DNA from 4 places in the Leclercia sp. genome. Region 2 is predicted to be linked to each of the others. Evidence: predicted binding sites of a transcription regulator. Region 2 holds the regulator's gene; each other region holds the start of a gene.
The links. The regulator CRP, encoded in region 2, controls carbon source genes, mostly activating them, when cyclic AMP is high. The targets are predictions, from matches to a motif close to ATGTGANNNNNNTCACAT.

Region 1 (7,415 bases), on a different contig from region 2:
TCATCACGTTCACGTTCAGGTGCTGACCACCTTCGATGGACGCTTCGTGATGGAAGTAACCGTCCATCAGACCCGCGAGGTTGGTTTTACGCACTTCGTCGTCTTTACCCAGCGCATTTGGCACGATAGAGAAGGTGTAAGAGATACCATCTTTCGCGTAAGCAAACGGCAGTTTAGCAACGGAGGTCAGAGAGGCAACAGCACCTTTCTGGTCACGGCCGTGCATTGGGTTAGCACCTGGTCCGAATGGCGCGCCAGCACGACGACCGTCTGGGGTGTTACCGGTTTTCTTACCATAAACCACGTTAGAGGTGATGGTCAGAACAGACTGAGTCGGGATAGCGTTACGGTAAGTAGTCAGTTTCTGAATTTTCTTCATGAAACGTTCTACCAGGTCAACCGCCATGTCATCAACGCGAGCGTCGTTGTTACCGAACTGCGGATATTCGCCGTCGATTTCGAAGTCAACAGCCAGGCCGTCTTCGTCACGAATCGGTTTAACTTTCGCATATTTGATAGCAGACAGGGAGTCAGCCGCAACGGACAGACCTGCGATACCACATGCCATGGTGCGAACAACATCACGGTCGTGCAGCGCCATCAGAGAGGCTTCGTAGCTGTACTTATCATGCATGTAGTGGATGACGTTCAGTGCGGTAACGTACTGTTTAGCCAGCCAGTCCATGAAGTGATCCATGCGGTCCATGACTTCGTCGAAGTTCAGCAGATCGCCTTTGATTGGTTCAGACTTAGGACCAACCTGGATTTTCAGTTTTTCATCAACGCCGCCGTTGATTGCATACAGCATGGTTTTCGCGAGGTTAGCGCGAGCACCGAAGAACTGCATTTGCTTACCAACAACCATTGGGCTTACGCAGCAAGCGATCGCGTAGTCATCGTTGTTGAAGTCAGGACGCATCAGGTCATCGTTCTCGTACTGCAGAGAAGAGGTGTCGATGGACACTTTAGCGGCAAATTTCTTGAAGTTCAGTGGCAGTTTTTCAGACCACAGAATAGTGATGTTCGGCTCCGGAGACGGCCCCATGGTGTACAGGGTGTTCAGGAAGCGGAAGCTGCTTTTGGTCACCAGGGTACGGCCATCTACGCCCATACCCGCGATAGATTCAGTTGCCCAGATTGGGTCACCGGAGAACAGTTCATCATACTCAGGGGTACGCAGGAAGCGAACCATACGCAGTTTCATGACCAGGTGGTCAATCATTTCCTGTGCGTCGAGCTCGGTGATTTTGCCAGCTTTCAGGTCACGTTCGATGTATGCATCCAGGAAGGTGGATACACGACCGAAGGACATTGCCGCGCCGTTCTGAGATTTAACCGCTGCCAGGTAACCGAAATAGGTCCACTGGATAGCTTCCTGAGCGTTAGTCGCAGGACCGGAGATGTCGTAACCGTATTTGGCAGCCATCTCTTTGATCTGACCCAGCGCACGGTGCTGTTCGGAGATCTCTTCACGCAGACGGATAGTTGCTTCCAGGTTTACGCCGTTTTCCATGTCAGACTGCAGGGACAGGAACTGAGCGTATTTGTCTTTCATCAGGAAGTCGATACCGTACAGCGCAACGCGACGGTAGTCACCGATGATACGGCCACGGCCATACGCATCTGGCAGACCGGTCAGGACGCCTGATTTACGGCAGTTCAGGATGTCTTTGGTGTAAACGTCAAACACGCCCTGGTTGTGAGTTTTGCGGTATTCAGTGAAGATTTTCTTCAGCATTGGGTCCAGCTCGCGATCGTACGCTTTGCATGAACCTTCAACCATTTTGATACCACCGAACGGGATAATCGCACGTTTCAGTGGTGCTTCAGTTTGCAGACCAACGATCTTCTCGAGGGATTTATTGATATAACCCGCGTCGTGAGAAGTGATGGTGGACGCAATGGAGGTGTCGAAATCAACAGGCGCGTGAGTGCGGTTTTCCTGCTTAACGCCTTCCATAACGCTGTCCCACAGGGCAGTGGTTGCGTCGGTAGCACCGGCCAGGAAGGATTCGTCACCTTCATATGGAGTGTAGTTTTTCTGGATGAAGTCACGAACGTTGACTTCATTCTGCCAATCACCTTTGGCAAAACCTTCCCATGCTGTGGCTAACTTTTCATTAAGTTCGGACATGTAACACCTACCTTCTTAAGTGGATTTTTTATTTACTGCCTGAGAAAACCATTAACGATGGTTATCGCCACGCAGGTAAATGACCCAGTATGTCAACCCAACCAGCAGACCACCGCCAATAATGTTCCCGATTGTGACTGGGATCAGGTTATCAGTGATGAAGTTCATAACGGTCAGGTGAGAGAAATTTTCCGGGCTGGAACCAACAGCAGTCCAGAACTCCGGGCTGGCAAAGTCACGGATTACGATACCGAAAGGAATCATAAACATGTTTGCAATACTGTGTTCAAAGCCGCTGGCAACGAACATGGCGACAGGCAGAACCATAATCATCGCTTTGTCCATCAGGCTGCGGCCGGAGTAGCTCATCCAGACGGCCAGGCAGACCATCAGGTTGGCGAGAATACCCAGCGCAACGGCTTCAATAAATGTGTGGTGTACTTTGTGGTCGGCGGTTTGCAGGACGTTTAGCCCCCACGCGCCGTTGGCGGTCATATATTCACCCGACAACCACATCAATAGGACAAACAGCAGGCAGCCAATCAGGTTTCCAACGTAAACGTTGAGCCAGTTTTTTGCCAGTTGACCCCAGGTAATCTTACCGCTGGCTTTCGCGACGACGATAAGCACCGTTGAGGTAAAGAGGTCAGCGCCGCAGATAACGCACAGGATCAGACCCAGTGAGAAACAGATGCCGCCGATCAGCTTAGCGATACCGAAAGGCATCCCGGCAGTACCGGTGGTGGCGGTGATGTAGAAAACAAAGGCAATGGAGATGAACACCCCGGCAGTGATGGCCAGGAAGAACGTCGTCATCGGTTGTTTCGTTGCTTTATAGACACCCGCTTCTTCGGCAACTTTTGCCATCGCAGCTGGGAGTAAAAGATCAAAAGGGTTGTCAGCTTTCACACTAACTCTCTCTTTATTAAGTCGGCGACGAGATACTAACAAAGCATTATAGAAGAGAAATTGATGTAGATCATATCTCGCCTGGCTTATAGGCCCGCAAAGTGCGTGGTTTTCCAGCGGATGCGGTGTAAGTTTTTGATTATCCGTATAAAAATAAATTTTAAAAGTTACAAAATGATTTGATTTTTTTCTTCCGACGCTCCCACGGACAGTTAATTATAATGGAGTATTTCATATAAAAAGTAACAATAACCGCTAGAGCGCAATTATTATAGCTACCAATATTTAACTTAATTATTACAATTTAAATTTATAGCCGCACAAATAAAAAACGGGGCAATAAAATTGCCCCGTAATATAACGTAGGTGATTGTATACGCCTACTGTTTGTCATGTTATATGGCGTTATTTAGCCCAGTAAGCACTCTTGGCCTTCTGCAGTTTCTCATAGGCCTTCAGCAGCGACTGGTGAGCAGGGAAGGCTTTCAGATCGCTATCCACCGCCTGCAGGCCGTGGAATGGCGCTTCGCCACTCAGGGCTGCGCTGGCGTTCTCAACCGCTTCGGCGCCGTACATACGGGTAAAGGCGTTAAGATACTGCAGCGGCTCACGATCCTCTTCCTGCGACAGCAACAGCAGCGTCTGCAGGCAGCGGTAGTAGTTCGCGCGCTCTGCGCTGAATATCGAGGCGTTGAACTCGATGGTCCACTCGGTCCAGATCAGCGCCTGCTCCAGGTCGCCGCCCGCCAGCGCCAGCATCGCTTTCAGCTCACCGATGCGCAGGGTGTACCAGCCGTTGTCTTTGCCCGTTGCCAGGCCCAGCAGCTCGCGCACGCGGGTAAAGTCGTCGTGGCCTTCGTCGTCCAGCTGGGTGATGAGGTTCAGGTAGTCCTCTTTCTCCCATGCGCTCTCCGGCAGGGCCAGCAGGGTTTCGCGCAGATGCGCACCCATGCTGTTGTTTGCCAGCCACAGATCTTCCACCGGATAGATATCGGACATGCCCGGCACCAGAATACGACACGCGTACACGCCCAGGTGCTCGTAATCCGCGATGTACACTTCCTGGTCTTCGGCAGTGAAGATCGCCATCAGGGTAGCGAACTCTTCTTCGGTAGTACCGGCGAAGCTCCAGTCAACGAACGGATAATCTGCGTCCTGCTTGAACATATCCCAGGAGATAGAGCCGCTGGAGTCGATGAAGTGCGTCTCCAGGTTAGCGTGCTCAGCCACTTCTTCGTCATCGAAGGTTGGCGGCGTAAACACGTCGAGATCTTTCAGGCTACGGCCCTGCAGCAGTTCGGTAACGGTACGCTCCAGCGCCACGCCGAAGTCCGGGTGCGCGCCAAAGGAGGCGAAGCAGGTACCGTTCGCCGGGTTGAACAGCACTACGCAGATGACCGGGTATTTACCGCCGAGAGAGCCGTCGTAAGCAAAGATTGGGAAACCTTCTGCTTCCAGTTTGGCAATAGACTCCACCACGCCCGGATAGCGGGCCAGCACGTCAGCCGGGATCTCCGGCAGGCTGATGGATTCCGCGATAATGCGGTTTTTGATGTGACGCTCAAACACCTCGGACAGGCCCTGAACACGCGCTTCGTTGCGGGTGTTACCGGCGGACATGCCGTTGGACACATACAGGTTACCGATAATGTTCATCGGAATATAGACGGTTTGCTCGTCAGACTGACGGGTAAACGGCAGGGCGCAGATACCGCGATCCTCGTTACCTGACTGCAGATCGATCAGCATGCTGGCGGTCAGCTGGTTTTCCAGATCGTAGAACTTGCGCAGGCGATCGTCGAGGATCCCTTCCGGCAGCTCGTCGTCTTCGGTCAGCGGGAACCATTTTTCATTCGGGTAGTGAACGAACGGGCCATTTGCCACGGTGTCGCCCAGCCAGAAATCCGCAAAGAAATAGTTGGTGGACAGACGCTCAAAATACTCACCCAGCGCAGAAGCCAGCGCCGCTTTTTTGGTGGCGCCTTTACCATTGGTAAAGCACAGCGCGCACTCTTTATCGCGAATATGCACGGACCAGACGTGGGGAACCGGATTGAGCCAGGAGGCCTCTTCGATGTTAAAGCCCAGGTCGGTCAGTTTTTGCTGGAAGCGAGCAATGGAATCTTCCAGGGCGGCGTCTTTGCCGGGGATAAACGTTTGAGTCATGGCGATCACTTATATCGTACGGAAAGCGCGCAATGATACGGGTTTTGCATGACAGGCGCTATCTCCCCGGCGGTTTCGGCGAAAATAAATGACTCGGCTATGCTTGTTAGCAGTAAGGGACTGTTAAGGCATAGAAAAATGAAAGCGTTTGATCTGCAAAGAATGGCATTAGATAAGGTTCCACCGGAGTTTTTATGGGAAGTGGCGCTGCGTAGTCTGTATACCTTTGTACTGGTTTTTGTGTTCCTCAAAATTACCGGCCGACGCGGCGTGCGGCAAATGTCGCTGTTCGAGGTCCTGATTATCCTGACGCTGGGCTCCGCCGCCGGGGACGTCGCCTTTTACGATGACGTCCCCATGCTGCCGGTGCTGGTCACCTTTATTACCCTTGGGCTGCTCTATCGGCTGGTGATGTGGCTGATGTCAAAAAGCGAAAAGCTTGAAGATCTGTTTGAAGGTAAACCGGTTGTGGTGATAGAGGAGGGGCAGTTGGCTTGGGAAAAGATAAACAGCGCCAATATGACCGAATTCGAGTTTTTTATGGAGCTCAGGCTCAACAGCGTTGAACAGCTGGGGCAGGTGCGGCTGGCGATACTTGAGACCAATGGCCAGATCAGCCTCTACTTCTACCCTGACGACGACGTCAGACCGGGTCTGTGCATCCTGCCCGATAAGTGTATCCAGCGGTATATAAAGGTGCCGGACGATGGGGAGTATGCCTGCGTACGTTGCAGCAAGGTTGAAACGATGCATGCCCAGGAGGAGCGGTTATGCTCGCGGTGTAAACATCCGGAATGGACGAAGGTAAGCCGGGCAAAACGCCTCACCTGACAGCGATTTTGTCGGTTTTGTGACGGCCCGCTGGCAGAATGTATTGTGTGACGGCGGGCACATTTTGCGGGTCATAAGCTTTAGACATTGCGGCGCGTGTCACTGAATGATAAAACCGATATCCACAGTTATAACTTATGGCTTTTAGCGTGGTGAGGGGAAATGGCTCAGGTCTTTAATTTTAGTTCAGGTCCGGCAATGTTACCGGCGGACGTGCTCAAACAGGCTCAACAGGAGCTGTGTGACTGGAATGGTCTAGGCACGTCGGTGATGGAAGTTAGCCACCGTGGTAAAGAGTTTATTCAGGTGGCAGAAGAGGCAGAAGCAGATTTTCGTTTCCTGCTGAATATCCCCTCAAATTACAAAGTATTATTCTGCCACGGCGGCGGGCGCGGTCAGTTTGCGGGCATTCCGTTAAACCTGCTGGGCGACAAAACCACCGCGGACTACGTTGATGCCGGTTACTGGGCAGCCAGCGCAGTAAAAGAAGCGCACAAATACTGCTCTCCGAACGTGATTGATGCCAAAGTTACCGTCGACGGTTTACGCGCGGTGAAGCCGATGAGCGAGTGGCAGCTCTCCCGGGATGCGGCCTACCTGCACTACTGCCCGAATGAGACCATCGACGGGATCGCCATCCACGAAGAGCCAAACTTTGGCGAGAACGTGGTTGTCACGGCGGACTTCTCCTCCACCATTCTCTCTGCGCCGCTGGATGTCAGCCGCTATGGCGTGATCTACGCCGGCGCGCAGAAAAACATCGGCCCGGCCGGTCTGACGCTGGTGATCGTGCGCGAAGATCTGCTGGGTAAAGCCCATAAATCCTGTCCGTCGATTCTGGATTACACCGTGCTGAACGATAACGACTCCATGTTCAACACCCCGCCGACCTTTGCCTGGTACCTCTCTGGCCTGGTCTTTAAATGGCTGAGAAACAACGGCGGTGTGGCCCAGATGGATAAGATCAACCAGCAGAAATCTGAGCTGCTGTACAGCGTGATCGACGGCAGCGACTTCTATCGTAATGACGTTGCCAAAGCGAACCGTTCTCGCATGAACGTGCCGTTCCAGCTGGCGGACAGCAATCTCGATAAGCTGTTCCTGGAAGAGTCCTTCGCCGCAGGTCTGCATGCGCTGAAAGGCCATCGTGTAGTCGGCGGGATGCGTGCGTCTATCTATAACGCCATGCCGCTCGAAGGCGTGAAGGCGTTGACCGACTTCATGACTGACTTCGAACGTCGCCACGGTTAATCACGCCCGTGTTTATTCCCCCGCGGCCTGGCTGCGGGGTTTTTATTATGTTGAATTGAGAGTTAAGTTTCATGGAATCCCTGACGTTACAACCTATCGCGCGGGTAGATGGCACCATTAATCT
Region 2 (7,415 bases):
AGCGGTTTTTACAACGGCACCACCTTCCACCGCGTGATCCCGGGCTTTATGCTGCAGGGCGGTGGCTTCAACGAGCAGATGCAGCAGAAACAGCCGAACCCGCCAATCAAGAACGAAGCGGATAACGGCCTGCGCAACAGCCGCGGCACTATCTCCATGGCGCGTACTGCCGATAAAGACAGCGCCACCAGCCAGTTCTTCCTCAACGTGGCGGATAACGCCTTCCTCGACCACGGCCAGCGTGATTTTGGCTATGCGGTATTTGGTAAAGTTGTGAAAGGCATGGATGTGGCCGATAAAATCTCTCAGGTACAGACTCACGACGTCGGTCCTTACCAGAATGTGCCGACAAAACCGGTAGTTATCCTCTCTGCGAAAGTCCTGCCTTAATCCCTGATAGCGCGGGCAGCCATTGTCCGCGTTGCCTTTACCTTCCTGCGAAACCGCAGTTTGCTGCTTATACTTGTGGCAACACGAGCACAACCAGGGAGGTAACAGGTGAAAAAACTCACTGAAAAACAAAAATCCCGTCTTTGGGAACAGCAGCGAAACACGAATTTCCAGGCCAGCCGCCGCCTTGAAGGGGTCGACAGTCCGTTAGTCACGCTCAGCGCAGAAGAGGCGCAGCTTCGTCTTGAGGAATTAGGGAGGCAGCATGAGCGATAAATACGGCAACGATCGCGACCCTTATCTCTACCCGGAACTGAACGTGATGCGTAACCGGCTGGGCATTCGTCAGGCCGAACGCCTTGCGCAGGCGGCCTATGAATTTACCGCGCTGCGTGCCGCCACCCTGAGCCTCGGGCCGCTGTTACGCGGTCTGCCGCACCTGTGCGCCATCCATCAGCATCTCTACCAGGATATTTTCGACTGGGCGGGAGATATTCGTGAAATGGATATTTATCAGGGGGATACCCGGTTCTGCCACTTCGCCTATATCGAAAAAGAGGGCAATGCCCTGATGCAGGATCTGGAGGAAGAGGGATATCTCGTCGGGCTGGAGAAAGCGGATTTTATTAACCGCCTCAGCCACTACTATTGCGAAATCAACGTCCTGCATCCGTTCCGCATCGGTAACGGCATTGTTCAGCGCATCTTCTTTGAACAGCTGGCGATCCATGCCGGGTATCAGCTCGACTGGCGCGGTATCGACCCGGAGGCGTGGGCGCAGGCCAACCAGAGCGGTGCGATGGGCGATCTGAGCGCGCTGAACACAATCTTCAGCAAAGTGGTAAGCGAAGCCCGGGAAACTGAGTAGAATAGGGCGGCCATTTTTTCGGGAGCCGCCATGATTCTGCTGATTGATAACTACGATTCCTTCACCTGGAACCTGTACCAGTATTTTTGCGAGCTGGGGGCGGAGGTGGTGGTCCGGCGCAACGATGTGCTCTCTCTGGAGGATGTCGCGGCGCTGAACCCGCAAAAAATCGTCATCTCTCCCGGACCCTGCACGCCGGATGAATCCGGGATCTCGCTGGCGGTGATCCAGCACTATGCCGGGAGGTTGCCGATCCTCGGCGTCTGTCTCGGACATCAGGCCATCGCCCAGGTCTTTGGCGCGACCATTGTCCGTGCCGCCAAAGTGATGCACGGTAAAACCTCTCCCGTCACGCACACCGGTACGGGGGTCTTCTCGGGCTTGAATAATCCCCTGACCGTGACCCGCTATCACTCCCTTGTTATTGATCCGCCTACCTTACCCGACTGCTTTGAAGTCACCGCCTGGAGCGAGACCCGGGAGATCATGGGTATCCGCCACCGGGAATGGGATCTGGAAGGAGTGCAGTTCCACCCGGAAAGCATTCTCAGCGAGCAGGGCCACCAGCTGCTGGCTAATTTCCTCCATCGTTGATTTTTAGTTGCCATAAAGTGATTTTTTAAGCATATTTCGTGATTATATTTTCACTTCTGCTTCTTGCTTAAAAAAGGGTGGGGTTACATGGCAACTGAACAATCTGCAATTACGCGCGCAACATTCGATGAAGTTATCCTGCCAATTTATGCACCGGCCGAGTTTATCCCGGTGAAGGGGAAAGGCAGCCGCGTCTGGGATCAGCAGGGTAAAGAGTACATTGATTTTGCGGGCGGCATTGCGGTGACGGCGTTAGGCCACTGCCACCCGGCGCTGGTCGAGGCGCTCAAAACTCAGGGCGAAACCCTGTGGCACACCAGCAACGTCTTTACCAACGAACCCGCGCTGCGTCTGGGGCGTAAAATTATCGACGCCACCTTTGCCGAGCGTGTGCTGTTTATGAACTCCGGCACCGAAGCCAACGAAACGGCCTTTAAGCTGGCACGCTACTACGCTTCCACCCGCCACAGCCCGTTTAAAACCAAAATCATCGCCTTCCACAACGCCTTCCATGGCCGTTCGCTGTTTACCGTGACCGTGGGCGGTCAGCCAAAATATTCCGATGGCTTTGGCCCAAAACCGGCCGACATTATTCACGTCCCGTTTAACGATCTGCATGCGGTGAAAGCGGTGATGGACGATCACACCTGCGCGGTGGTGGTGGAGCCAATTCAGGGTGAAGGCGGCGTAATGGCGGCGACCCCGGAATTCCTGCAGGGGCTGCGCGAGCTGTGCGATCAGCACCAGGCCCTGCTGGTGTTTGATGAAGTACAGAGCGGCATGGGCCGTACCGGGGATCTGTTTGCCTACATGCACTATGGCGTCACGCCGGACATCCTCACCAGCGCCAAAGCGCTCGGCGGCGGTTTCCCGGTCAGCGCGGTGCTCACCACCCAGGATATCGCCTCGGCGTTCCACGTGGGCTCTCACGGCTCCACCTACGGCGGTAATCCGCTGGCCTGTGCGGTAGCCGGCGCGGCCTTCGACATCATCAATACGCCGGAGGTGCTGAGCGGCGTCAACACGAAGCGCGAGCAGTTTGTGAAGCACCTCCAGCAGATCGATGCCGAATATGATGTCTTCAGCGATATTCGCGGCATGGGGCTGTTGATTGGTGCCGAGCTGAAGCCGCAATACAAAGGCCGGGCGCGTGATTTCCTCTACGCCGCCGCCAGTGAAGGGGCGATGGTGCTTAACGCCGGACCGGACGTGATGCGCTTTGCACCGTCGCTGCTGGTGGAGAGCGAGGATATCGACGAAGGGATGAACCGCTTTGCGCAGGCGGTTAAGCGCGTGGTTCAGGCGTAGGCCCGTGCAAGCGTAGCGCCGCCGGGCAAAAAAGCTTAATAGGATGTCCGTTTCAAACGTCGGATCAACCAGATCCCATGATGCGGACGCTGACGCCATGCCACTGACGAGATGGTGTGCATGGTGTTCAGATGCCCCAGGACGCGCTGCAGATGCTGCTCCAGCGTGCTCATGGGGCCCTGCGTCAGGGTCTCTGGCGCTTCCAGAATATTGCTGTCCCCGCTCTCGCCCGGCGCGTCATACTCCAGACGCTGCTGACAGCGTTGCAGCGCAATTTCACACGACTGCAGATAGCGCTGCGCCAGGTCTGGCGTCAGCATCGTATGTTCCCGGGCCAGGGTCGTCATCGCGTTGATATGCTCGACGATAAACTGGCTGTGCGTCACCCACAGCTTCATATCCGCGAGATAGGCCGAATTAAAGCCCGGCTCCTGCATCGCCTGGTTGAGGGAGTTGAACAGGGCGTTGTGCGCCTGGTTGACCTTCATGCGCTGCCAGGCCAGCGGCGTCGGCTGCGGATCGTCGCTGAGGATCAGGCGAATGGCCTCCTGGTCGGCCTCCAGCGCGTCGTGGGCATTCTGGCGCAACAGCCCGCTCTGCCACTGCGGCCACAGCCAGACCATCCCCCCGAAGGCAATCAGGCAGCCAATCAGGGTATCGGCCAGGCGGGCGATAATAAACTGCTCACCGTTCAGGGTCAGCAGCTGCAGGGTATATACCGCCGTGACCGTAAAGCCCACCGTCGCCCAGCCGTAGCTTTTGCGAATGATCAGGTAGCTCCCCAGGGTCACCACCAGCATTCCGGCCAGGGTGTAACCTTCCGGAACGTGGAAGTGCAGGGTGACGCCGGCGATAACCAGCCCCGCCAGGGTGCCGGCCGCCCGGTGGAGAATACGCACCCGCGTCGCGCTGTAGCCGTTTTGCGTCACCAGCAGCACGGTCATTAAGATCCAGTAGGGTTTCGGCAGGTGCAGCGCCACCCCCATCAGGCTGGCGATACTCAGCATCACGCTGATGCGCGCCGCGTTACGCAGGGCGGCAGACTTCAGCGACAGGTAGCTTCGCAGGGCGGGGATCAGCGGCAGGCGTTTCTGCTTATCTGCCATCAGGTCGCGCGGGTAGAGCGGACGCTGCGTGCGCAGCACCCGGGCAATACGGCTGAAGTGCCAGGCGCAGAACTGACCCACCGGGTTTTCCGGGTGCTGGCGGGCGATTTTCTCCAGCGCGCCGAGCTGCTTGTCCATGGTGAAACGGGTGGGGTAGCGATGATAGAGAATGTCGTCAGCCAACACCCGCAGACGGGCCGCCACGGTCTGCGCGTTCCAGCGGATCACCGCTTCGGCGTGGCTGCGCTCCACCAGCTTTTGCACCTCCTTCGGGTGATGCAGGCTGACGGAGATGTGCTCCTGCAAATCCAGCCCCACCTGGAAGGTACGCAGCAGGCGTTTGTATTCATGATTTCTGTTGGCCGCCAGCATATGCAGCTGCTGATAACAGAGGCCGATCAGATCCACTACCTTCTGCTGACGGGCCAGCAGCGGCGGCAGCGATTTTTCAGGATCGGTGTGCTGCGTCAGCAGGGTGTATTTCGCTTCGCAATAATCTGCCAGCTGTTGATAGAGCACGCTCAGCGATTCGCGCAGCGGCTGTTCGCGCCACATCCAGAACCAGAACCAGTTAAACAGCCCGTACCAGAGGGTGCCCAGCGTATAGAGGAGCAGCGGCTCCCAGACCGGCATGTTCCCCGCCAGACTCAGGGTAAAGATGGCTGCAATCAGCGAGGCGGGCAGCAGTCGGGCATGCAGGGCGCTGATCTCAGCCGTGACCCCCAGCGTCATCGCCAGCGCGGTCAGAATGAGCGGCAGCGGAATATCCCGGGCCAGCAGCAGCTGTACGGCCAGGCTACAGCCGGCGAACAGGCACCCGCCAATCGTCAGGCGTTTAAAAAAGCGTTTATGCGGTGTATCCAGACCGGCAATATTGCAGCAGGCAGGAACGAGGGAGAAGAGGAGGCCTTGTTGCAGATGTCCGAGGATCAAACCCACAGCCACGGGGAGACACAACACCAGGGTTTGCCGCAGTGCGTAGTTAACTTCCGGGTGATAGATGAGCCTGCGCCACATGGGGATAGAGACAAAAACGGCGTGTCATCGTGTGATGCCACGCCGTTTTAGCGGAATTAACGTGTTCCGTAAACCACGATGGTTTTACCATGGGCAGAAATCAGGTTTTGATCTTCCAGCATTTTCAGGATACGACCCACTGTCTCACGAGAACATCCGACGATCTGACCAATTTCCTGACGGGTAATTTTAATTTGCATACCGTCCGGGTGGGTCATGGCGTCTGGCTGTTTCGCCAGGTTCAGTAAGGTTTGGGCGATGCGGCCGGTTACGTCGAGGAAGGCGAGGTTACCTACCTTCTCGGACGTGACCTGCAGACGGCGAGCCATCTGCGAAGAGAGGCGCATCAGGATATCCGGGTTCACCTGAATCAGCTGGCGGAATTTCTTATAAGAGATCTCAGCCACTTCACAGGCCGTTTTTGCACGCACCCAGGCGCTACGCTCCTGACCTTCTTCAAACAGGCCCAGTTCGCCGATAAAGTCTCCCTGATTCAGGTAAGAGAGGATCATCTCTTTGCCTTCTTCATCTTTGATCAGCACTGCCACTGAGCCTTTGACGATGTAATACAACGTTTCCGCTTTTTCACCCTGGTGAATCAGCGTGCTCTTCGATGGGTACTTATGAATATGGCAATGAGACAAGAACCATTCGAGAGTCGGGTCTGTTTGCGGTTTGCCAAGCACCATGCGCTGTTATCCTCTGTTATAAGCTGTCTCCAGAGTCTGGCTGTGTACCTGTACTCTGGGGTTGCAATCGAATTCTTTCCCCTGCCTGGGGACGGGCTGTCACAATAATTAGCAGCCTGTAATGTGTGATGTCCTCTGCATACATGTGCAACGTCAATGTATTACTGTAGCATCTCGACTGTTTTAGCATAGCTTTTGCCGCCTGTCTCCTGGTGTCTCGCTTCAGCTTGATGCAGGTCGACTTCCGTTGTCAGAATTGTTGCTGGCGCGTAATCTGTCAGGAAAAATGCAATCCTGGAGTTAATAAAAATGCAAGCACGTGTGAAATGGGTTGAAGGGTTAACGTTCCTCGGTGAGTCGGCTTCCGGGCACCAGATTTTGATGGATGGCAACTCCGGTGACAAAGCGCCAAGCCCGATGGAAGTTGTCCTGATGGCGGCTGGCGGATGCAGCGCAATCGACGTGGTGTCTATCCTGCAAAAAGGGCGTCACGATGTGACCGACTGCGAAGTCAAACTGACCTCAGAGCGTCGTGAAGAGGCGCCGCGCCTGTTCACCCATATCAACCTTCACTTCGTGGTGACCGGCAAAGAGCTGAAAGACGCGGCGGTCTCCCGCGCGGTGGACCTCTCAGCAGAGAAGTACTGCTCCGTGGCGCTGATGCTGGAGAAAGCAGTCAAGATTACCCATTCGTATGAAGTGATCGAGGCGTAATGTTGTGGGGCATCATGCGGTCTGATGCCCTCACCCCGGCCCTCTCCCACAGGCAACTAAACCTCAATCGATCTTCTTGCCTTCCATCAACCGCTGCACCAGCGGCGTCATGATTAACTCCATCGCCAGCCCCATCTTCCCGCCCGGGACCACCAGTGTATTGATGTGCGAAATAAACGAACCCTGCAGCATCGCCAGCAGCCAGGGGTAATCGATATTGTCCAGATTGCGGAAATGGATCACCACAAAGCTCTCGTCGAGCGACGGAATGCCTTTAGCGGCAAAGGGATTTGAGGTATCCACGGTCGGGACGCGCTGGAAGTTGATATGGGTGCGGGAAAACTGCGGCGTCAGGAAGTTAATGTAATCCTCCATCGAGCGCACCACGGAGTCCATCACCGCCTCGCGGGAGTGGCCGCGTTCGCTGGTATCCCGCGTCAGCTTCTGGATCCACTCCAGGTTCACAATCGGTACCACGCCCACCAGCAGATCGACATGGCGCGCCACGTCGTGTTGCGGCGTGACTACGCCACCATGCAGGCCTTCATAAAACAGCACGTCGGTAGGCTCCGGCAGCGGCTGCCAGGGAGTGAAGGTGCCCGGCACCTGGTTCCAGGGTACCGCTTCGTCATAGGTGTGCAGGTATTTGCGCGCCTGGCCGGTGCCGCTTCGCCCGTATTCGGCGAAGGTTTGCTCCAGCAGGCCAAAGTCGTTGGCATCCGGGCCAAA
Region 3 (7,415 bases), on a different contig from region 2:
GCTGCAAAATGCATTCGACCTGGCGAGCAGCAGCTATCGCCAGGGGATCGCCACCTTTATCGACGTGCTGGATGCCCAGCGCCAGCTGGCGCAGGCGCAGCAGCAGCGGGATCAGGCCCGGGTGCAGAGCGCGCTGGATCTGGTGGCGCTCTATAAAGCCCTCGGCGGGGGCTGGGAGCCGTATCAGCAGGTGCAGCTGCCGGACTACGCCGTCTTTGGCGACGCCCCGCGCGGATAAGTTCAGAGGATTGGGCAAGAAACGGGCAGGAACCGCACATTCGCCATCGGCGTGAGCCGGGTATAACTATCGGGTACTCAACACACGAGGAGCGTCAAATGCGATATCAAAAACTGGGTAATACCGGCCTGTTTGTTTCTGAACTCTGCCTTGGCACCATGACCTTTGGCGGCGAAGGCGGCATGTGGGGCAAGATCGGCCAGCTCCAGCAGCAGGAGGCCGAGCAGCTGGTGGGCCGCGCGCTGGACGCGGGGATCAATTTTATCGATACCGCCAACGTCTATTCCGAAGGGCGTTCGGAAGCGATCACCGGCCAGGCGCTGAAAAATCTGAAGATCCCGCGTGAAAACGTGGTAGTAGCGACCAAAGTCTTTGGTGAGACGGGCACCGCCGGGGTCAACTCCCGCGGCAGTTCCCGTCATCACATCATCAGCAGCGTAAAAGAGAGCCTGCAGCGCATGCAGCTGGATTATATCGATCTCTATCAGCTGCACGGCTTTGACCCGGCTACCCCGATTGAAGAGACGCTCTATGCCCTGGACAACCTCGTCCAGCACGGGCATGTGCGCTACATCGGGGTATCGAACTGGGCGGCATGGCAGATCATGAAGGCGCTGGGGATTTCCGAGCGGCTGGGGCTGGCCCGTTTTGCCTCCCTGCAGGCTTACTACACCATCGCGGGCCGCGATCTTGAACGCGAGCTGGTGCCGATGCTGCAAAGTGAGAAGGTGGGGTTAATGGTCTGGAGCCCGCTGGCGGGCGGGCTGCTGAGCGGCAAATATGCCCGCGACGGCCAGGTGCAGGGCGGTGGCCGCCGCCAGGAGTTTGACTTCCCGCCGGTGGATAAAGCGCGCGCCTTTGACTGCGTGGACGTGATGCGCAACATTGCCGACAGCAAAGGGGTTTCCGTCGCGCAGATTGCGCTCGCCTGGCTGCTCCATCAGCCGGTGGTCAGCAGCGTGATTGTGGGGGCGAAACGGGTGGATCAGCTGGACGACAATATTGCCGCGACGCAGATTCACCTCAGTGACGAGGAGCTAAAACAGTTGGAAGCGGTGAGCGCGCTGCCGCGTGAGTATCCAGGCTGGATGCTGGAGCGGCAGGGAGAGTATCGCCGTAACCAGCTGGCACAGCAGTAACCCTGTTAGCCGGGTGGCGGCTGCGCACTCACAACATGCACGACCCGTAGGCCCGGCAAGCGCAGCGCCGCCGGGCACTGCCGCACGCAGTACTAACAGACAATAAAAAAGCGGGCTTCGAAGCCCGCTTTTTTTATCTCGCCTTCCGCAATCAGTTCAGGCGAACCGGCATCCCGGAACGGTTGTTGATTGCTTGCTCAACGATGGTCGCATCCACGTCCTGCTGACCGGTGATGGCCTGCACGTTGCTGGTCAGAGTAACCGGCACGGTGACGTTGTTGTCGATCTGATCTTCGCTGGTGGAGAGCGGGTTATGCACTTCGAGGTAGCGGCTGCCATCCGGCTCGGTGGTTGCTTTTACCGGCTCGTTGATGAATTGCACGCGCGTACCGACCGGCACGTTCTCGAACAGGAATTTGATGTCGTCGTTACGCAGACGCACACAGCCGTGGCTCACGCGCAGGCCGATACCGAAGTTGGCATTGGTGCCGTGAATCGCATACAGACGACCAATGTACAGGGCGTACAGACCCATCGGGTTATCCGGGCCAGCAGGAACAACGGCTGGCAGCGGCTCGCCCGCGGCAATGTACTCGGCGTGCATTTTGGCGGTTGGGGTCCAGGTTGGGCCGGCTTTCTTACGCTCAACTTTGGTGGTCCAGTTCATCGGGGTATCTTTACCCAGCTGGCCGATACCGATTGGCAGCACGATCACCGTGTTGGTGCCTTTCGGGTAGTAGTACAGACGCATTTCGGCGCTGTTGATCACGATGCCTTCATGCACGGTGTCCGGCAGGATCAGCTGCTGAGGAATGTTCAGCACGGTACCGCCCTTCGGCAGGTACGGATCGACGCCCGGGTTAGCCTCGAGCATGTTGGACAGGCCCAACTGGTATTCAGCTGCGAAATATTCCAGCGGCTGGCTGTTGCCCTCTTCAACGGTCACAACCTGGTTCTGACCCACCAGACGGCTACCGTCGGTTGGCAGTGGATAGGTGACAGCAGAAGCGGTCTTGCAAAACCCTACTACGGCAAACGCCGCCGCAAAAAGCGAAGTTAATTTTATATTCATGGTGTGCGAGGTATCTGTGCCACTTGGCAGGTTGTTTAAAAGTCTGAACGGTTTAGGGAGCGCATTATATGTGCATTCCTGACCGCATGGAATTCGGATGTGTACTAAATCACACTTTTTTCCGTTTCGTTAAAGTTTAGCGGTATGTTGTTACACGGGATCTCATTTCGGAATTGTGGCATAATGCCGGGTTTATCACACTTCTCGCAGGAATCTCCCGTGTTAGTTACCAGCAACATCACTATGCAGTTTGGCAGTAAGCCGCTGTTCGAAAACATTTCCGTCAAATTTGGCGGCGGCAACCGTTACGGCCTGATTGGTGCCAACGGTAGCGGAAAATCCACCTTCATGAAGATCCTCGGCGGCGATTTAGAGCCGACGCTGGGCAACGTTTCTCTCGATCCGAACGAGCGCATCGGTAAGCTGCGTCAGGATCAATTCGCCTTTGAAGCGTTCACCGTTCTTGACACGGTGATCATGGGCCACGGTGAGCTGTGGGAAGTGAAGCAGGAGCGCGACCGTATCTATGCGCTTGCCGAAATGAGCGAAGAAGACGGCTATAAAGTGGCCGACCTCGAAGTGCTGTACGGCGAAATGGACGGCTACTCTGCGGAGTCCCGTGCCGGTGAGCTGCTGCTGGGCGTGGGCATTCCGGTTGAACAGCACTACGGTCTGATGAGCGAAGTGGCACCCGGCTGGAAGCTGCGTGTACTGCTGGCGCAGGCGCTGTTCTCTAACCCGGACATCCTGCTGCTCGACGAACCGACGAACAACCTGGACATCGACACCATCCGCTGGCTGGAGCAGACGCTGAACGAGCGTAACAGCACCATGATCATCATCTCGCACGACCGTCACTTCCTGAACATGGTTTGCACCCACATGGCGGATCTGGACTACGGCGAGCTGCGCGTTTATGCCGGTAACTACGATGAGTACATGACCGCCGCGACCCAGGCGCGTGAGCGTCTGCTGGCCGACAACGCCAAGAAAAAGGCGCAGATTGCCGACCTGCAGTCCTTCGTCAGCCGCTTCAGCGCCAACGCCTCGAAATCGCGTCAGGCCACCTCGCGTGCCCGTCAGATCGACAAAATCAAGCTGGATGAAGTTAAAGCTTCCAGCCGCCAGAACCCGTTCATCCGCTTCGAGCAGGACAAGAAACTGTTCCGTAACGCGCTGGCCGTCGAAGAGCTGTCAAAAGGCTTCGACAACGGTCCGCTGTTTAAGAACTTCAACCTGCTGCTGGAAGTGGGCGAGAAGATTGCCATCATCGGCGCCAACGGCGTGGGTAAATCCACCATGCTGAAGACCCTGGTCGGTGAACTGGCCCCGGATACCGGCACCGTGAAATGGTCCGAGAACGCGCAGATTGGTTACTATGCGCAGGATCACGCCGAAGATTTCGACAACGACCTGACCGTGTTCGACTGGATGAGCCAGTGGAAATCCGAAGGCGATGACGAGCAGGTGGTGCGCAGCTTCCTCGGCCGTCTGCTGTTCAGCCAGGACGACATCAAGAAGCCGGCGAAGGTGCTCTCCGGTGGTGAGAAGGGCCGTATGCTCTTCGGCAAGCTGATGATGCAGAAACCGAACATCCTGGTGATGGATGAACCAACCAACCACCTGGACATGGAATCGATCGAATCGCTGAACATGGCGCTGGAGATGTATCAGGGTACCCTGATCTTCGTCTCTCACGACCGTGAGTTCGTCAGCTCGCTGGCGACCCGCGTGATTGAAATTACGCCAGAGCGCGTGGTGGACTTCAGCGGTAACTATGAAGATTACCTGCGCAGCAAAGGTATCGATAGCTAGAAAAAAGCCGGGTGGCGGCTTCGCCTTACCCGGCCTACAAAACCCGCCCCACATCGTAGGCCGGGCAAGCGCATGCGCCGCCCGGCGTGGCAGGCCGCAGATTCGTATGCCCGGGAAGCGTAACGCCACCCGGCGCATCAGCGGGTCAGGTGACCCTTAAGCCATACCCAGCGCGCGCTTGCCGTGGATATTCAAATCATCCGTGGTGAAGCGTGACTGCCAGTCAGCTTCATAATCCTCGCGTGGGAAATCGCCCGGAGAGGCCCCGGTTTCCAGCGCCGCTTTCACCTTCTTCGCGTAGGCGAGGTTTTTCTCGCACATCGGCGCCGCCGGAATGTACATCACGTTGCCCCAGCCCTGCTGGTTCTCTACCGGGGCCACCGAGTGGATCACATCGCAGTGCCACCACACGGAATCCCCCGCTTCCAGCGCCGGAATGCTGGTCAGGGCTTCAATCAGCAGCGGATGCCACTTCTCGGAGATCGGCAGCACGCGCCCCGGCGCCACGCCGCAGAGTTCATCTTCCGGCACATCGTCCAGCAGCGGACGCAGCAGGATATAGGCCATCGCTTCCGGGATCGGCACCACGTGCAGCAGACCCTGATCCGGGATCATGTCGGAGAGTGCGGTCCAGCCCTGGAAGGTGCGGAACACCGAGCACTTGGTGGTGTTATCCACGGTGTACTCTTCCACTTCGGTACGGTGCGCGGCATTCCACGGATCGTATTGATCGACATTGCCATCAAACACCCGGGCGAAGACCTGCTGATAGGCCGGGAGCAGCCAGCGCTCCAGCGCCCCGGAGTCGGTGTGCGCCCCGAGGCCTTTCGAGGTGGTTCCCGGCGGACGGCGGCGAATGCGGTCCGGGTAGATCACGCTCACGTCCGGGTTGAACCACTGCCTGCCGTTGCTCTCGAACGTCCACAGACGGTTCAGGAACGACTGCACCTGCGCCATCCGTTCGCTCTGGCGGGCTTCCATCTGCGCGTGTGACCAGTAGATCGGGTAGATCTCCGGGCGCGACGCGGTCAGGGTGCCGAAGAAGTTGTCTCCCGGGCCTTTGTAGACGTCGTCGAAACGATTGAGATCCAGATAGTCGAGCATCGCGTTATCCCACGCCAGCGCCTGCTCACGCGGGAAATGACCTTTGATCACCGCACAGCCGCGGCGCTTAACCGCCTCGCGCTGTTCCGGGCTGATGTTACCGCTCTGCACGTCGGCAAAGGGGATCACAGGCCAGACGGGATCGCCTTTGCTTTTCAGGGCGTTAATTTCTGCCACACGGCTGGCAATCTTATCGCTCAGGCGATTAAACACCGCCTGCACGTCGCCAATCTGCGCCCGCAGCTCGCGTTTCATCTGGCGGATCGCCGCTTTATGGTCAGCAGGCAAAGTTTCACTGGTAAAGGTTAAGGACATAACAGCCTCTCTATCTTTCATTCGAAAGTAAAAGTGATTACAAGTGATACTTTAGGTTAAAAATAAGTTAAAGCAAGTTAAAAAACCTGATGAAGTGCACAACCTGGAAAGAAAGAGGGAGGTTCGCCGGAGGACGCTCCGGCGTGAGGATCAGTGGCTGAAAGGCGGGGTGTTATCGAGGACGGCCTGAATCACATTCAGCGCGCCCTGGTGGTTATTGTCGTCGGTCTGATAGCGGGTGATCGCTTTGATGCTCTCGCCCGCGTTGCCCATGGCGAAAGAGTAGTGGGCAAATTTCAGCATCTCGGCGTCGTTACCGCTGTCGCCAATCGCCACGCACGCCTGCGGGGAGATATGCCAGCGCTTCAACAGGCGGCTGAGGCCGTTGGCTTTGTGCAGGCCGGGGATAATCAGATCGACAAAACCAAACCCGCTGGTCACCGGCTTCATGATGCCGTCAAGCGACACGTGCAGGGCGTCGATCAGGTTCGGGATATCGCTGTCGGGCAGGTTCAGGGAGAACTTAAACAGCACGTCGTCGATGTCGCGATAGTCGCTGACCCGCTGTAAGCGGTGGTAGTGCTTTGACATCAGGGCGACGAACGCATCGGGTGCCTGGTCGCTGACGTAGGCGCTTTCCAGTCCGCAGGCGACGAAGTTCAGGGAGGTATCTTTCAGCAGCTCGCCAATCACAATCTGCGACTCGTGCTTCGTCAGCTCGCCGTGGAAAATCTGCTCGCCGTGATCGAACACCAGCGCGCCGTTTTCCGCCACAAAGGAGATCTGCGATTTCAGCTCCGGGAAGAAGGAGATGAGCTGGTAATACTGGTTGCCGCTGGCGACAACGAACTCAATATTACGGGCCTGAAGTTGCTGGAACTGCGCCTGAAAGCGGTCACGATCGTACTGCTTGGCGTCATCAAGGAAAGTTCCGTCCATATCGGTGACGATAACTTTAACGGTCATACATTGCGCTCCTGAATCACTGCGTTATGAAACATTCTAATAACAAGGTGACGTGGAGCACAAATTTAATTTCGAATGAAAGGAAAAACCGGGTGGATTTGCTCCCTCTCCCTGTGGGAGAGGGCCGGGGTGAGGGCAACAGCGCGCATTTCCCCCTCACCCTAACCCTCTCCCTCAAGGGAGAGGGGATCCGTTACAGCGTATGCTCAGTACGCGCGATAATATCGTCCTGCGCATCCGGTGACAGGGCGGTGAAGAACGCCGAGTAACCCGCCACGCGCACCACCAGATCCCGATACTGGTCCGGGTGTTTCTTCGCTTCCAGCAGCGTTTCGCGGGAGACGATGTTGTACTGGATATGCCAGCCTTTATGCACCTCGAAGAAGGTCCGCAGCAGCACCATCAGCTTCTGGCGGTCGCTGTCGTTATCCAGCGTCGCCGGGTTGAGTTTCTGGTTCAGCAGCACGCCGCCCAGAATCGCCTCCGTCGGCAGTTTGCCGACAGAGCCAATCACCGCCGTCGGCCCCAGGTGGTCGGTACCGGAAGCCGGGCTTGCCCCTTCCGCCAGCGGGGTATGCGCTTTACGTCCGTCCGGGGTTGCCATGGTCGCCGCACCAAACGGCACGTTGGCGGAGATAGACGAGGTTCCGGCGTAGTAGTTGCCGCCAATCGGGCCACGACCGTAGCGCGGGTTGTGGTACTGCTTCAGCTCCTCGATGTAGGTCTGATAGGCGCGCGCCAGCAGCAGATCCACGCTGTCGTCGTC
Region 4 (7,415 bases), on a different contig from region 2:
CAGCGCGCGCTCGCAGTGGAAGCGCTGGGTGATGATGATGAAATCGTTGGTATCGAATACCTTACGGGTGCGGACAATCGAATCGAGGGTTCGGAAACCGGCGTAATCGAGCACGATATCCGCTGGATCCACGCCTGCGGCAATCAGGTCTTTACGCATGGTGACCGGCTCGTTATAGCTCTGCAGGGCGTTATCGCCGCTTAATAGTAGATAGTTGACCTTGCCGCTGTTGTAGGCGTTGAGTGCGCCCTGAATGCGGTAACGGTAATACTGGTTGATCACCCCGGTGCGGTAATACTTGGCGGTGCCGAGCACCACGCCAACCTGGCGGTAGGGCAGGTCCTGAAGGTCGTCGAAGATATAGGGGGCTGTTTTCCAGCTCATCCAGCGGTCGAGGCCCAGCGCAGTCAGCAGCACGATGGCGATCAGGGCAACCAGGCTGTAAAACATGCGCTTTAACATACAGATGACTCGTACCAAAGGTGAAATTTCACTCAGGCTACTTTACCCGTCTGGTAAGCGCAAGAAACGGCGGTTTAATTGGGGGGATTTTCATCAATTGTGCGGGCATTGCTGCCCGCATCAGAGGCTTACGCCAGCAGCACGCGGTCGATGCTGGTGCAACCCAGGGCGCGCAGCGTGGCCGCGGTAGCATCCCACTGGATCAGTGAAGCATCGGCTTTTTCCGCCAGGATGGCACGCTGAATATCCGGGTAGTCGTAACCGTTGAGGCTGAGCAGATTCAGTGCGCCCTGCAGCGGCGGCAGCGTCGGGTTAAAGGCGGCGTTCTCGGCATAGCTGCCGGTGAAAAGTCGGCCATCGCGGCACTCCAGCGCCACCCCGCTCGGGGAGTTGCTGTACGGCGCATGCGACCTGTTGGCGGCGAGGATAGCGGCCTGAGCCAGCGCGTCGCCGCTGACATCGTAGCCATGATCCTGCTCATCCATCAGCAGAGATTTAATCTCCAGATCCTTCGGTCCGAAGGCGTCCGGCAGGTAATCCGCCAGGGTATGCGGATCGCGGCCCGGCAGGTTGATGCGCAGCTGCAATCCGCTGTTAAGCTCGTTCATAAACTGGCGGCAGTGGCCGCAGGGGGTATAGTTCACGGTGATGGCCTGCAGGGATTTTTCACCGCGCAGCCAGGCGTGGCTGATAGCGCTCTGTTCCGCATGCACCGTCTGCTGCATGGTCGCCCCGAGAAACTCCATATTGCCGCCGAAGTACCAGGTGCCGCTCACGCCGCGCGCAATGGCGCCAACGTTGAAATGGGAGAGGTCAGCGCGGGCGCAGGCCGCCGCCAGCGGCAGAAGCGCAAAGGCCAGCGCGTCATCATCCAGATCGGTGGCACCTTTCAGTGCGGTGACCTGTTCAGCCGTCAGCAGGGCGGGGAAGTGTGCATCCGCCAGAACCGGGGCCAGGGCTGACTGCAAATTCTCTGCAAGCTGAGCGAAAGCTGATTGAAAACGTGGATGCATGGCGTTGCCTCATAAAGGTTAATGGATCGGTAGTGTACGGAGCCGTCAGGGCTTTATATGTGACTAAGATCTCATTATGTGTGCAACTTATGAAACTCAAATGAAAAATGCGCGACGCGTCGCAAATTTTAGCCCATTACCGCCAGAATAATCGGGAACAGGAACGGTGCAATCAGTGAGGTCATGATCCCGCAGATCACCAGCGCCAGGGAGCTGAATGCCCCTTCCTGATAATCCAGCTCCGCGCAGCGGGCGGTACCGAGGGCGTGCGACGCCGTACCCATCGCCAGGCCACGGGCAGATTTGGTGTGAATGCGCATGGCGTTCAGCAGCGTATGGCCCAATACCGCCCCAAGAATACCGACATAAATGACGCACACGGCGCTGATCGCCGGGATGCCGCCGAGACTGCCGCCCACCGCCATCGCGATCGGGGTGGTCACCGATTTAGGTAGAATAGAGGCCGCGATTTCCGGGGTTGCCCCCATCAGCAGCGCCACCGAAGTGCCGGTGATCATCGCCACTACGCTGCCCACCAGGCAGATGGTAATGATCGACTTCCAGCGGGCGCGGATCTGGTGCAGCTGCTCATACAGCGGAAACGCCAGCGCGACCACCGCAGGCTGGAGCAGATCGTTGAGCACCTTGCTGCCCTGGAAATATTTCGCGTAGGGAATGCCGGTCAACAGCAGGAAAGGAATAATCACCACCATTGCCACCAGCAGGGGGTTAAGCAGCGGGAACTTCAGGCGCACTGCCAGCTTGCGGGCGGCGAAGAACACCGCCACGGTGAGCGGCAGCGACCACCAGATATTGGCCATCATTTTTTCTGTCCTTTCTGTCCAACCACGTTACGTTCTCCATGCGCCAGATGGGTGCTCCAGCTCACCACTAAAAACACCACCAGCGTGCTGATAGTGCAGGAGACAAATATCGGACCAAACTGGGCGCTCAACAGGTCGTAATACTGCATTACCCCCACGCCAATCGGCACAAACAGCAGCGCCATATAGCGGATTAATACCGAGCAGCCGGGCTTAACCCATTTTGCCGGGAGGATTTGCAGCGCGAGCAGCACAAACAGGATCAGCATGCCAATAATGCTGCCGGGGATGGTGATGGGCAGCAGGGAAGCGAGGAAGATCCCCGCGTACAGGCAGGCGTAAATCAGGATGAAGGCGCGCAGGTATTGCCAGACAACGAACAGTGATTTCTTCATGGTGAAAGTCCTTAATGGAACGCATTCATCATACAATTAAAACCGGAAACGTGCTACGGATCACATCATGACTTTTGAGCATACCAGACATTACTTTCTGGAACCTTGGGCATTTCCCCAAACCGCAGGAGACATTGTGACGCGGGCAAGATACGATCGGCGGATAAACGGATACTGAAATCCGGTGCCACCCAATACCTGAGGTAATCAATGCCAACAATTGTTATTAAAACCGCCGATGAGCTGGCCCGCCAGCGCCACGCGGGTGAACTGCTGGCTTCCGTGTTCACCATGCTGGACGAGTTTATTAAGCCTGGCGTATCAACCATGGAGATCAACAACCGCGCAGAGGCGTTTATCGTCGAGCAGCTTCACTCCCGCCCGGCCAGCAAAGGGCAGTATGACTACCCTTACGTGCTGAATACCTCGGTGAACGACGTGGTCTGCCACGGGATCCCGAAGGAGTCGGAGCATCTTAAGTCGGGCTCTATCGTTAACGTCGACATTACCCTCGAAAACGCGGGCATGATCGCCGACTCCAGTAAAATGTATCTCATTGGTGAGGTTTCGCCCCTGGCCCGCCGGCTGGTGAAAGCGACCTACGAGGGGATGTGGAAGGGGATTAAAGCCGTCAAGCCGGGCGCGACGCTGGGGGATATTGGCCACGCCATTCAGTCATACGTCGAAAGTCACGGCTACAGCGTGGTACGGGAGTATTGCGGCCACGGCATTGGCAAGGAGATGCACGAAGAGCCGCAGATCCTGCACTACGGCAAACCCGGCGAAGGCCCGGTATTGCAGGAGGGGATGGTCTTTACCATCGAACCGATGATCAATCAGGGCGACAGCCGCATTAAAACCAAAAAGGACGGCTGGACGGTGGTCACCCGGGACAAAAAGCTCTCTGCGCAATGGGAACACACCATCGCCGTAACGGCAGACGGTTTTGAGGTACTCACCCTGCGCCCCGAAGAGACCCTCCCTGATTAAAACCGCAACCCTGCACGACGCTTCCCACCTTTGGCGGGAGCGGCTACTATAGCGCGTCTTTTTTTACGGGTACTGATATGCGTGTATTACTGGCACCGATGGAAGGCGTGCTCGATTCGCTGGTGCGTGAGCTGCTGACCGACGTTAACGATTATGACCACTGCATCACCGAATTCCTGCGGGTGGTGGATATGTTGTTGCCGGTAAAATCGTTTTACAGACTCTGCCCGGAGCTGCATCACCAGAGCCGCACTCCCTCCGGCACCCTGGTGCGGGTTCAACTGCTGGGACAATATCCCGAATGGCTGGCGGAAAACGCCGCCCGCGCCGTGGAGCTGGGCTCCTGGGGCGTGGACCTGAACTGCGGATGTCCATCGAAAATGGTCAACGGCAGCGGCGGGGGGGCTACGCTGCTCAAGGATCCTGAGCTGATCTACCGCGGCGCGAAAGCGATGCGCGAGGCGGTGCCCTCTCATCTGCCGGTCACGGTGAAGGTGCGTCTGGGCTGGGACAGCGGCGACAGGCAGTTTGAAATTGCCGATGCCGTCCAGCAGGCGGGCGCCAGCGAGCTGGTGGTGCATGGCCGCACCAAAGAAGATGGCTACAAGGCCGAGCGCATTAACTGGCAGGCCATTGGCGAGATCCGCCAGCGGCTGACCATCCCGGTGGTGGCTAACGGCGAAATCTGGGATCGCGAAAGCGCGCTGGCCTGTATGAAGGAGACCGGCTGCGATTCAGTCATGATCGGGCGCGGGGCGCTGAACGTGCCAAACCTCAGCCGGGTGATCAAATACAATGAGCCGCGCATGCCCTGGCCGGAGGTGGTGACGCTGCTGAAGAAGTACACCCGCCTCGAAAAGCAGGGCGACACCGGCCTGTACCACGTGGCGCGCATCAAGCAGTGGCTGAGCTATCTGCGTAAAGAGTACGACGACGCGCTGGACCTGTTCCAGGAGATCCGCGCCCTGCAATCCTCGGCGGAGATCGCCCGGGTCATTCAGTCAAAATAAGCCAACGTCGATCTGCGTCACGTTTTTTAGCGGGGCGCATTGTGGCATCGAACGAAACTGGTAAAGTGCGCTAACTGGATTGTTACTGCTGCGGCAGGCAAAACCTGATTTTCTGGCATCTGCCGGAGGTCAGGTTTTTTTGTTTCTGGGGCATGGAATGAAAATCGCCAAAATACTGAATAACAATGTGGTGGTTGTTCTGGATGAACAGGGGCGCGAACAGGTGGTGATGGGCCGTGGGCTGGCCTTTCAAAAGCACCCTGGCGATCGGGTCCCGAAAGAGAACATCGAGAAAGTGTTTGCCCTGCAAAGCGACGAGCTGGTGCAGCGGCTGGGGGAGTTACTCAGCCAGATCCCGCTGGAAGTGATGACCACCTGCGACCGCATTATCGGGCTGGCGACGCAGCGGCTGGGAAAACTGCAGGAGAGTTTGTACATCACCTTAACCGACCACTGCTACTTTGCGATTGAGCGGCAGAAGAAGGGGCTGGGAATCAAAAACGTGCTGCTGTGGGACATTAAGCGGCTCTACCCGAAAGAGTTTGAGCTGGGCCAGCAGGCCCGGGCCATCATCGCTAAACGGCTTGACGTCGAGCTGGGCGAAGATGAAGCCGGGTTTATCGCGCTGCATCTGGTCACTGCCCAGCTGCACAGCGAGATGCCGGAGGTGATGCACGTCACCCGGGTGATGCAGGAGATCCTGCAGCTGGTGAAATACAGCTTACAGCTGGAGTATGACGAGGAGTCGCTAAGCTATCAGCGCTTCGTCACCCATCTGAAGTTTTTCGCCCAGCGGATGCTGACCCGCACCGTGGTTGCGGATGACGATGCCTCGCTGCACTCGGCGGTTAAAGAGAACTACGGCAAAGCCTGGGTGTGCGCTGAGAAGATTGCCCGGCATTTGCAAAAGAGTTATCAGCGCGAACTGACCACCGAAGAGATTATGTTTCTCACCATTCATATTGAGCGTGTGAGAAAAGAGGGGCGCTAAGCCCCCACCAACGGATTGTTACTGCACTGTGCAGGCAAAACCTGAGCGCGGCACCCGAAAGGGCGTCGTTCTCGGGTTTTTTTGTTTTTACGACTCAGTCAAACCCTGCCTGCGGGCAGAGAAGAAGGAAACAGAGATGGAATATCAAGCACTGGCGAAGGATATTCTCGGCCACGTTGGGGGCAAAGAGAACATTGTCAGCCTGGTTCATTGCGCGACCCGGCTGCGTTTCAAACTGAAAGACGCTCAGCGTGCGGATGCCGAAGGGCTGAAGACACATCCCGGCGTGATCATGGTGGTCGAAAGCGGCGGCCAGTTCCAGGTTGTGATTGGCAACCACGTCCACGACGTCTGGCTGGCGGTGTGCCAGGAGGCGGGGCTGGCTGATGACGCGCCTGCCGCCGCAGTGGATAAAGGCGAAAAAACCAGCCTCGGCGGCCAGCTTATCGACATTGTCTCCGGCATTTTTACCCCCTTTATCGGTGTCCTCGCCGCCTCGGGGATCCTGAAAGGGATGCTGGCGCTGGCCGTGGTGTGCGGCTGGCTGACCACCGACAGCGGCACGTACAAAATCTGGTTTGCCACCAGTGACGCGCTGTTCTTCTTTTTCCCGCTGGTGCTGGGCTACACCGCCGGGAAAAAGTTTGGCGGCAACCCGTTTATCACCATGGTGATTGGCGGGGCGCTGGTGCATCCGACCATGATTCAGGCCTTCGAGGCCAGCCAGCAGGCGGGCGCGGTGGCAAATGCTTTCCTCGCCGTTCCGGTGACCTGGTTTAACTACAGCGCGTCGGTCATTCCGATCATTCTTGCCGCCTGGGTCAGCTGCTGGCTGGAGAGGCAGGGCAACAAACGCCTGCCATCGGCGATGAAAAATTTCTTCACCCCGCTGATCTGCCTCGGCGTCACGGTGCCGCTCACCTTTCTGGCGATCGGCCCGGTGGCCACCTGGCTCAGTCAGATGCTGGCGAACGGCTACCAGTGGATCTACGTTCTGGCACCGTGGCTGGCGGGCGCGGCGATGGGTGCGGTGTGGCAGGTGTGCGTTATCTTCGGCCTGCACTGGGGGCTGGTGCCGCTGATGATCAATAACCTCGCCGTGCTGGGCCACGACTCCATGCTGCCGATGCTGCTCCCGGCGGTGATGGGCCAGGTGGGGGCCGCGTTCGGCGTATTCCTGCGCACCCGCGACACAAAGCTGAAAATGCTGGCGGGCTCCTCGGTCACGGCCGGGATATTCGGTATCACCGAACCGGCGGTCTATGGCGTGAACCTGCCCCTGCGTCGTCCCTTTATTTTTGGCTGCGTGGCGGGGGCGGTCGGCGGCGCGATTGTCGGTTTCTTCGACACCCACGTCTACTCCTTTGGCTTCGGCAATGTCTTCACCATCGCGCAGATGATCCCCCCGGGCGGAGTGGACGCCACGCTGTGGGGCGGGATTGCGGGCATCGTGGTGGCGCTGGTGCTGAGCTGCGTTCTGACCCTGATTGCCGGCATGCCCGCCAGTCCGGCCACTGCCCCTGTAGCAGCTAACGTCGATGAAGACACGGTGCTCTCCCCGATGCGCGGTACGGTGCTGGCGCTGGACCAGGTGCCGGATACCACCTTCGCCAGCGGTCTGCTCGGTCAGGGCGCGGCGATTATTCCTGCTGATAACAAAGTGATTGCCCCTTTTGCCGGGGAAGTCGCCTCTATTTTTGCCACTAAACATGCCATTGGCCTGCTGAGCG

Region 1: a site for CRP is predicted at 3,102-3,119, ahead of focA (formate transporter FocA). Genes of this name have one in related genera too.
Region 3: a site for CRP is predicted at 2,547-2,564, ahead of V7Q49_RS09140 (ABC-F family ATPase). Genes of this name have one in related genera too.
Region 4: a site for CRP is predicted at 2,743-2,760, ahead of V7Q49_RS00945 (CidA/LrgA family protein). Genes of this name have one in related genera too.

What each region holds. Positions count from the first base shown of each region.
Region 1 covers NZ_DAIQCE010000001.1:1,786,551-1,793,965, reverse strand. Annotated here, with positions in the region: gene pflB (formate C-acetyltransferase) at 1-2,134, opposite strand, end outside; gene focA (formate transporter FocA) at 2,186-3,043, opposite strand; gene ycaO (30S ribosomal protein S12 methylthiotransferase accessory factor YcaO) at 3,449-5,209, opposite strand; gene V7Q49_RS08490 (DUF421 domain-containing protein) at 5,348-6,040, shown strand; gene serC (3-phosphoserine/phosphohydroxythreonine transaminase) at 6,203-7,291, shown strand; gene aroA (3-phosphoshikimate 1-carboxyvinyltransferase) at 7,363-7,415, shown strand, end outside.
Region 2 covers NZ_DAIQCE010000005.1:48,868-56,282, reverse strand. Annotated here, with positions in the region: gene ppiA (peptidylprolyl isomerase A) at 1-390, shown strand, start outside; gene V7Q49_RS14505 (YhfG family protein) at 499-666, shown strand; gene V7Q49_RS14500 (putative adenosine monophosphate-protein transferase Fic) at 656-1,258, shown strand; gene pabA (aminodeoxychorismate synthase component 2) at 1,289-1,852, shown strand; gene argD (bifunctional acetylornithine/succinyldiaminopimelate transaminase) at 1,940-3,160, shown strand; gene V7Q49_RS14485 (YccS/YhfK family putative transporter) at 3,196-5,283, opposite strand; gene crp (cAMP-activated global transcriptional regulator CRP) at 5,340-5,972, opposite strand; gene V7Q49_RS14475 (OsmC family protein) at 6,282-6,686, shown strand; gene V7Q49_RS14470 (phosphoribulokinase) at 6,750-7,415, opposite strand, start outside.
Region 3 covers NZ_DAIQCE010000001.1:1,928,030-1,935,444, reverse strand. Annotated here, with positions in the region: gene V7Q49_RS09155 (efflux transporter outer membrane subunit) at 1-238, shown strand, start outside; gene V7Q49_RS09150 (aldo/keto reductase) at 337-1,377, shown strand; gene ldtB (L,D-transpeptidase) at 1,529-2,449, opposite strand; gene V7Q49_RS09140 (ABC-F family ATPase) at 2,669-4,264, shown strand; gene V7Q49_RS09135 (DUF1479 domain-containing protein) at 4,421-5,683, opposite strand; gene V7Q49_RS09130 (Cof-type HAD-IIB family hydrolase) at 5,834-6,649, opposite strand; gene V7Q49_RS09125 (formate C-acetyltransferase/glycerol dehydratase family glycyl radical enzyme) at 6,843-7,415, opposite strand, start outside.
Region 4 covers NZ_DAIQCE010000001.1:219,407-226,821, forward strand. Annotated here, with positions in the region: gene sanA (outer membrane permeability protein SanA) at 1-462, opposite strand, end outside; gene cdd (cytidine deaminase) at 591-1,475, opposite strand; gene V7Q49_RS00940 (CidB/LrgB family autolysis modulator) at 1,604-2,299, opposite strand; gene V7Q49_RS00945 (CidA/LrgA family protein) at 2,296-2,694, opposite strand; gene map (type I methionyl aminopeptidase) at 2,905-3,684, shown strand; gene dusC (tRNA dihydrouridine(16) synthase DusC) at 3,762-4,694, shown strand; gene licT (BglG family transcription antiterminator LicT) at 4,852-5,685, shown strand; gene bglF (PTS beta-glucoside transporter subunit IIABC) at 5,822-7,415, shown strand, end outside.